DNA from 2 places in the Vibrio maritimus genome. Region 2 is predicted to be linked to the other one. Evidence: predicted binding sites of a transcription regulator. Region 2 holds the regulator's gene; the other holds the start of a gene.

Region 1 (4,190 bases), 910 kb from region 2:
AGCGATATCACGTTTAATGCCCGAGATAAGTTGGCTCTCTATTGGCTGCGCCAAACGTAATTGCAGTAAGGCAAGTATGCCGTCGGCATCGCCATTGAATACATCGTAATGCACCTTCACACTCTTCCTTTAATGCGGGGATAGAAACCACAAACCCTACTTGTTAAGTAGGGTTTGGACAATACGAATTGGCTATATATCATGCCGTTAGCGACAGTTAGCTTGTTGGGCTACCCATCATGCGAACGCCATCTTCTAGCAATGTTAGTTGCTCTTTACCTTTATCGGTCGCCAGAGGCTTAACCACATGGATCATTTGCAGCATGCCTTGTTGGATCACCTCTTCGGTGATTTTAGTGCGTGGTGACATCGCCGACTGATAACTTAACCAACCCACCGCCATCATGTGCAGGGTTGTAACCAGTGACTTGAGCTCTTTATCGTTGATGGTGAGCAAATCTAGCTCTACAAATGCCTTGAGAATGTTAACCAAGTTGCCCTGCAAGCGCTCTTGAACCTCGATGTACTCTTCATGCAGCTTTGGGTCTCGCTGCAAAATCTCTGGCAGATTGGCATAGAAGAAGCGGTATTTCCACATCAGAGTGAAGATAGAATCTAGGTAATGTTTCAGCAGTGCTAGGCTCTCTTGCTGGCCTTGGACTGGGGTAAAACGCTCGATGAGTTCTTGCGAGTAAAGCGCAAAAATCTCGCGAACGATTTCTTGTTTGTTTCGGAAATGGTAGTAGAGATTGCCCGGGCTAATCTCAATGTGCGCCGCAATATGGTTGGTTGTCACGTTGCGCTCGCCATCAGTATTGAACAAGTCGAGGGCGGCATAGACTATTTTGTCACGTGTTTTCATTCTAACTTTTCCTTTCCCTAGTTAGAGTTAGTATACGTGCTCAACTTGTACACGAAAAGTCAAGAGACGGTGAGTTACACTGGTTAGACCAAACAACACCCGTGTTTCGCATGTTCACCACGTGATCCATTCATGGTGAGAAAACAAAAAAGCACCCAATGCAGGGTGCTTTCAATATTCTCGAAGGAGCGAAGAATTACTCTACTTCGTCCATTTTACCTAGTAGGTTGCGAATGCGCTCTTGCCATTGGCTATGCTCGCGCTGCATCTGTTCCGTCTTCTGCTCTAGCTCTACACGGCTGCTGCGTAGCTCTTCAGCTTGGTTCGCTAGCTGTGCTTTCTCTTCTTTCAATTCCTCTACTTCCATTTGAAGAAGAGCGATTGTGTCAACTGCAGTTTGAATTTTTGCTTCTAGTTGTTCCAGTACTTCAAAAGACATCTCGGCCTACCCTTGTTTAATCCTGTGAAATGAAAATGCTTCATTCTATATACCCTATAGTGCCCCATTCTACTCAGCCTAGAGAAGATAGACACGTCCTATATTGCAGATTTTTCACTATTCGGTCAAAAAAGCGCCGTAAACTGACCTGCCGTTTACTAAAAAACGTTATTCAATAATGGCTTCGGCTTTGCAAGCACTCCATCATCTGCGATTTTAACGACAAGATCGCCACCAAACAGATAAAAAGGCAAACGTTTCCCTTCTGATATGCTAGAATTCGCGCCGTAAATCATTTGTCATTTTTCATTAAATTGGAGTCAGTATGAAGCGCGATTTAGCAATGGCTTTTTCACGAGTTACCGAAGGTGCCGCACTAGCAGGTTATAAGTGGCTAGGACGAGGCGACAAAAATGCTGCCGATGGTGCAGCGGTGGAGGTCATGCGCAGCCTACTGAACAAGACCGATATCGAAGGTGAAATCGTTATTGGTGAGGGTGAAATCGACGATGCACCTATGCTGTACATTGGTGAGCACGTGGGTATCGGTGGCGATGCGGTAGATATCGCTGTTGACCCAATTGAAGGCACACGTATGACGGCGATGGGTCAGTCTAACGCGCTAGCCGTTCTTGCTGCGGGCGAGAAAGGCAGCTTCTTGAAAGCGCCGGATATGTACATGGAGAAGCTGGTTGTGGGTCCTGGCGCTAAAGGCGTCATTGATCTTAACAAGCCACTCAAAGAAAACCTAAACAACATCGCAGCCGCGCTGGGCAAAACCCTTGATACTCTCGTAGTGACCACGCTAGCAAAACCACGTCACGATCAGGTTATCGCTGAGATGCAAGCAATGGGTGTTCGCGTGTTCGCAGTGCCAGATGGTGATGTAGCGGCATCGATTCTCACGTGTATGCCAGACAGTGAAGTCGACGTGATGTACTGCATCGGTGGCGCGCCAGAGGGTGTAGTTTCTGCGGCGGTAATTCGTGCGCTTGATGGTGACATGAACGGTCGTCTGCTGCCTCGCCACGCTGTAAAAGGCGATACCGAAGAAAACCGTAAAGCAGGACAAGACGAGCTTGAGCGCTGTGCGGAAATGGGCGTTGAAGCGAATGTCGTGCTGCGTATGGAAGATATGGCACGTAGCGACAATGTCGTATTCTCGGCAACGGGCATCACTAAGGGTGACCTACTTGAGGGCATCGCTCGTCAAGGCAACATCGCGACAACAGAAACCCTGCTGATCCGTGGGCGCTGTCGTACCATTCGACGCATCAAGTCTACGCACTACCTAGAGCGTAAAGACCCAGAGATCCGCGATATCATCCTTTAAGCGGGTTCGCGATAGAAAAGCGCTGATCTCCATCAGCGCTTTTTTTATTTGGTTATACGTCATTTATCCATACGCAACATTGTAAATAATTTGCTTTATTAACCTTATCCGCCATAATACCTCGACTATCTTTACCTTAAGGCTGAACAAACAGAACGGATGCACTGATGAAAGCCACTGATCACATCATAGACATCATAAAACGCGAGGGAGCCGTCACCGCAAAACGTATTGCGGAGCGTTTGGGCATCACGACCATGGGGGCAAGGCAGCACCTCCAAAGCCTTGAAGAGGATGGATTGTTGCGATTCGAAGACGTCAAAGTCAAAGTGGGTCGCCCGAATAGACATTGGTCCTTGACCGCTCAAGGTCATGCGCGCTTTTCCGACCGCCATAGCGACCTCACCATTCAGTTTATTGACGCCATTGAGAATGTGTTTGGCAGTGAGGGGCTTGAGAAAGTCTCCAAAGAACGCGAGTTCAACACCCTCACAACCTACCAACCACACTTTGATCAACTACCCGACTTGCAAAGCAAGGTTCAGAAATTGACTGAATTGCGCGAGAAAGATGGCTACATGGCAGAGCTTGAGCAAACCGATGATGGGTTTGTGCTCATCGAGAATCACTGCCCTATTTGCAAAGCGGCTTCTCGCTGCGAAGCGCTATGTCAATCTGAGCTCAATGTATTTCAAGCCTTGGTTGGCAGCGATGTCAACGTCGAGCGCGATGAGCATATCGTTAAAGGCGCCAGACGATGCGTCTACAAGTTCCACGCAAAACAGTGATCCCAACCTACGTGTCTCAACTCTGAGACACGTCATGCATTTAAGTTTGTCTTTTCTCATTAAGTCCTACGCTATGAATATGGTTCGATAACGTTAGGCATAGGAAGGCAAACATGGCAGAGCCGATTTCACTCCCCTCTTTTGAGGAGCTAGCAGCGATGGCAAAAGAAGACCCTGAGAAGCTCAGCCAGCTGCGACATCAATTGTGTGAGCAGTTTATCGAGAGCTGCTCGAGTGACATGCAACCAAGACTGCATGCCCAACAATCGCACATTGAGCGAGTGCTGCAGCGCGCCAAAAACCCTATCCACGCCAATGTGCTGTTGAGAGAAGAGCTCCACAAGCAGATCGTTAAATTTTCAGAGGCACTGCATGGTGATCTCCCATCGCCAAAACAAACGGCCGATGTATTGCCATTTCGCCGCGATGAGGAGTGGCGCTGAACCAGCTCATTAGTAATAGAAAAACAGTCGCGCACTAAAAAGGGAAGCCAATGCTTCCCTTTTCTCACACGATTCGTAAGCGCATTACTTGGGCTCATCACCGTATTGGTTAGGACCTTCTGTGCCCTTAAGAAAACCGCACTCCACTAAAATCCATGCACCACACGCTAGGGCTGAAAACGACAACAAACTTTGCACCATCGACGGCTGAGCGGCTGTCGCAGGATCTAACGTCGGTAAACTCATGCGCCCAAACACCAATGGCAAGTTAAGCAATAGCCACCAATTAGATTTATTGCGGTCATGCCAACGCTTCGCCGTGATA
Region 2 (4,190 bases):
AACCAAAACCAATCCTAGTATCAGCTTCTTGCTCATGACGATATCCTTTTGATGACTCAGTATTAGTGTAGTAGAAAGGCTGAGTATGTTTTTCCTTTCAACTAATACAAAAAAATCAGCCATAAGGCTGATTTTTTCTCGAGATGACCGTAACTTAATTAATTAAGCTAGCCAGTTCGTCTCTTTTAGTCTGAGGAATCACAGACCAATGAGTACCATTTATCGCACCTTCAAGAGCCCATAAAAGCTCTAAACCTACGGTACTTGAATGGGTTCTCTGAATGGCCTTGAAAGCCTCAACCGAACCATGATCCTGAAGTTCAACCACTGATTCAATGCCTGCTTTTTTGAGCATGCGCTCAGTGGCAAGGCGAAGATTCGGAAGGTCTTTCAGGCGATTAGGTTTCGCTTCGGATTGTTGCTCTTTCTCAGTTTTCGCGAACTCGAGTGCCTGTTTAGCGTGATCGAGAATACCTTCTTGATCTTGCCAACAGTCTTCAGGTAACGCGAAGTACTTAGTAACAACGGGAAATCCACGCTTTTTATAAACATAAGGCTTGTAACCCAGTTTTTTGAAGGTGGATACGGTCTGACGGTTAGTTCTGATATGTAATTTGTTATTCACTGCTAAGGCAAACATCGTATCATCTACGAAGATGCCAAATCCCCCAAACATGGAGCGAGACTTTACTCTTCCAAGCTGAGCGAATAATTGCATTGAATTTTTTAGTATAGGATTATCCATGCTTTATTCTTTTCTCGGTGTTATTGATTGTGTCACCAGAATCAGGTCCGAGAGTATAGCAATCAGGTGTCAGAGCTCTGTTAGGCATATGCCATAACTGAGTCTTCTCCCCTTGCCATCGGCAACCCCGCTACCTATCAATTAAAAATTGGTTTAGGCCGGAGGCTTTGCGTCCCACCCTTTCAGATGGTTTGCCCTGTGCGTGACTTCATTAGAATAAATGAAAACGACATAAGCCTATGATTACTCAGTTGCAAAAATGTGATGTTGGTTCAAATAATGGTGGGTTATTTGTGCTTGAGGGTGCGTAAAAAACTAACAATCGAGAGAAGAAAACTTGAATGGGGTTCAAAAAAAAGTGCCTGGAAAGGCACTTTTGTCAGCATTATGTAAGGCTTTTGACAGAGTCTCGTTCAACAATCTCTGGGTGCATTTCGAAAATGCGCTTTTCATGACCTTTATCTTTGATTCGTTCTAATAGAATCTCAAACGCGTTTTTACCGACACGACGTTTAGGTTGGTGAACCGTGGTTAGAGGTGGCGAGAAGTACTCAGCCAGCTCGATATTATCGTAACCAATGACAGAGATGTCCTCAGGTACGCGCACACCCAGTTGTTGTAGGCGACTCATCAGGCCAAACGCCATGGTGTCGTTGAAACAGAAGATAGCGGTAGGTCGGTCTTCCATTGCAGCAATACGGTTAGCTGCGATAACCGCTGTATCGCATTCGAAGTTGCCTTCAAGAATACGATCGTCTTTCATCTCGATACCTGCCTCAGCAAGGGCACGTTTGTAACCGATGATACGCTCTTGGCACACGGCTTTCTCCAAGTGACCGCTTAGACAAGCAATATCAGTGTGACCTTTTTCAATCAGGAACTTCGTTGCGAGATAACCGCCTTCTTCGGAGTTATCGATGATCTTGTCCGCTTGTGAGCTTTCTGGGCCCCAGTCCATGATAACTTTAGGAATGTCGGCGTGACGATCAAGCATCTCTAGCAGCTCTTCGGTAAGATCAGAGCACATCACGAGGATGCCATCCACGCGTTTCTCTGCCAGCATGCGAATGTAATCGCGTTGCTTTTCATACACACCACCAGTGTTACATAGGATCAGCGTGTAGCCTTGGCGGTAGCAGTAGCTCTCAACACCATCGATAACCTCAGAAAAGAACAGGTTAGTTGATTGAGTCACTAACATACCAATGGTTTTCGTTGAGTTACATTTTAAGCTACGTGCAACGGCGCTTGGTGCGTAGTTGAGTTCGTCGACCGCCGCCATCACTTTTTCTTGAGTTGCTTCAGCAACAAAGCGAGTCTTATTAATAACGTGGGATACTGTGGTCGTTGAAACGCCTGCAAGGCGGGCGACATCTTTAATAGTTGCCATAGTGATATCCTATTAGTCGCGGCTTGATAATTAACGTTGGTACCGCTTCAAGTATAGTGGTCTTTGCAAACATATAACGCTATGTTGTTGTAAACATAGTATTTGGCTGCGAAAACCGAAAGTTGCATGCAAGCCACGGCGAAAAAAGCTCAGAGCGTAGATTTCAACAGGTGTTTTTGGACACAAGTCCGCGTTGAATGCCAAGGGCATTTGCATTTAAACGGCGGATTGTAGACTTAGGTTTGGGCGCTGGCAATGACTTATCCAATAAATTTATAACTAAAGCGCAAATTAATTCTCACAGATGTGATGCAAATGATTTGCGCTTTAAGGTTGGCTAGCCTTGCTCACCCTCTAGGTAGGTGTAGTCAAGTTGGCAGAATGCTTCGAGTAGTTTAGCGGCAGAGGCATAAAACCCAAACTCGTCGTTGGTTTGGCATTTCGCAACAAACTGAGGTAGCCATGTCATCAAGTAGTTCTTGATGAACTCTGCTTGCTCGTGCAGCGCATCGTTCATATGTGCTTCCGCTTCAAGCTCATTGGAGCGAATGATTAAGTTGCCTAGAAAATCTAGCTCGATCGCGAGGTGATCCGCTGGCTCATTTAAGTCCTTATTCACTGCCACACTGTGCTTAGCTAACAGGTCAGCCATATCCTGTGCAGGTTGATCATTTAAAAGACCAGACTTACCAATATACATAGAGGCATAAGGCAATGCGCCATGCTTGTCCGACTTTAAAAATAGATCGCAAAAATCGGCAGAAAGCTCTAATTGTGCGTCTTCTCTGACTTGAAGGCGGTTCAAGGACTCTGTAAAGACCTGAATGGGTTCTTTTAGGGAAGGGTTTTCTCCTAAGCCAGATAAGAAAGAGCGAATTTCAGGGCTATGGTATTTGTTGAGTTCATCATCAGTGAGCTCGGCAGCGAATAGGCTTGAAAGCCACCAATAGATTTCTGCGCGTTGCTCATTAAATGCTTTGATTTCTTGCATTTGAATAATCTCCAAAAATGATAACTCTATTTTAGCCAATAAAGATGAATAGCAATAACTTGTTGTGTGAAAAATTGAGTTAACTTATGAAAAAATAAGACAAAAATTAATTTCTTTAAGGGTAAGTTAACACGAGTATTCGTTGCATATGAGACGCAATCGTTTTGGTTGTTTTGAATCAAAAAATAGTAAGGTTTCCATGCCTATGAGGGGATGTAGACTAGAATTGTGAATGTTTATGAATAGAATGTCCCTGTCATGACAAGATTGAGAAACCACAGATGAAATATCACGTTTTGGTTGTAGAAGATGACGTAGTCACTCGCAGTAAGCTGGCTGGCTACTTCGAAAATGAAGGCTACTTGGTTAGCGAAGCTGAAGATGGTCAGACGATGCGTCAGGTGCTGGAAGAATCCAGTATCGATCTCGTTATGTTAGATATTAACCTCCCTGGTGAAGATGGTTTGATGCTGACAAGAGAGTTAAGAAGTCAGTCAGACATTGGAATCATTTTGGTGACCGGTCGCACCGATAGTATTGACCGTATTGTTGGCCTTGAGATGGGTGCAGACGACTATGTCACTAAGCCGTTTGAGCTACGTGAACTGTTAGTGCGAGTAAAAAACCTATTGTGGCGTATTTCACTAGCGCGCAAACAGCCAGTACTTGAAGAGTCAGTGCAAAACGAGCATGTGGTTCACTTTGGTGAATGGACGTTCGATAAGCAGCGTCGTTCACTGACGAATAATGGCGACCCTGTAAAACTGACCAAGGCTGAATATGAATTGTTAGTTGCACTCTCAACGTATCCAAATCAAGTTCTGAGCCGTGAGCGTATCCTCAATATGATCAGTCATCGAGTTGATGCGCCGAACGATAGAACCATTGATGTTCTTATCCGTCGCATGCGTGCCAAGATGGAATCAGATCCAAAGAATCCACAGATATTTATCACTGTCCATGGCGAGGGCTACATGTTTGCTGGTGATTAAAGTCGGCTAGCGTGTAGTGATAGAAAATGCTCCAGTTGTCTCTTTGATAGCTGGAGCTTTTTTATGGGAGCA

The links. Region 2 encodes PurR, which represses purine synthesis genes. Its sites were predicted from a motif close to TNANGNAAACGTTTNCNTNA; they were not measured.
Region 1: the regulator PurR is predicted to act here: its motif matches at 1,548-1,567, upstream of glpX (class II fructose-bisphosphatase).

The regions. Positions count from the first base shown of each region.
Region 1 covers NZ_CP090438.1:3,289,640-3,293,829, forward strand. The annotation lists gene LY387_RS15145 (DHH family phosphoesterase) at 1-114, opposite strand, end outside; gene LY387_RS15150 (TetR/AcrR family transcriptional regulator) at 218-862, opposite strand; gene zapB (cell division protein ZapB) at 1,059-1,301, opposite strand; gene glpX (class II fructose-bisphosphatase) at 1,627-2,634, shown strand; gene LY387_RS15165 (helix-turn-helix transcriptional regulator) at 2,802-3,422, shown strand; gene LY387_RS15170 (DUF3135 domain-containing protein) at 3,536-3,865, shown strand; gene LY387_RS15175 (DUF805 domain-containing protein) at 3,950-4,190, opposite strand, start outside.
Region 2 covers NZ_CP090438.1:2,375,579-2,379,768, reverse strand. The annotation lists gene LY387_RS10795 (TVP38/TMEM64 family protein) at 1-36, opposite strand, end outside; gene LY387_RS10790 (TfoX/Sxy family DNA transformation protein) at 155-745, opposite strand; cyclic di-GMP riboswitch class I at 863-951, opposite strand; gene purR (HTH-type transcriptional repressor PurR) at 1,131-2,135, opposite strand; gene torD (molecular chaperone TorD) at 2,473-3,126, opposite strand; gene torR (two-component system response regulator TorR) at 3,408-4,118, shown strand.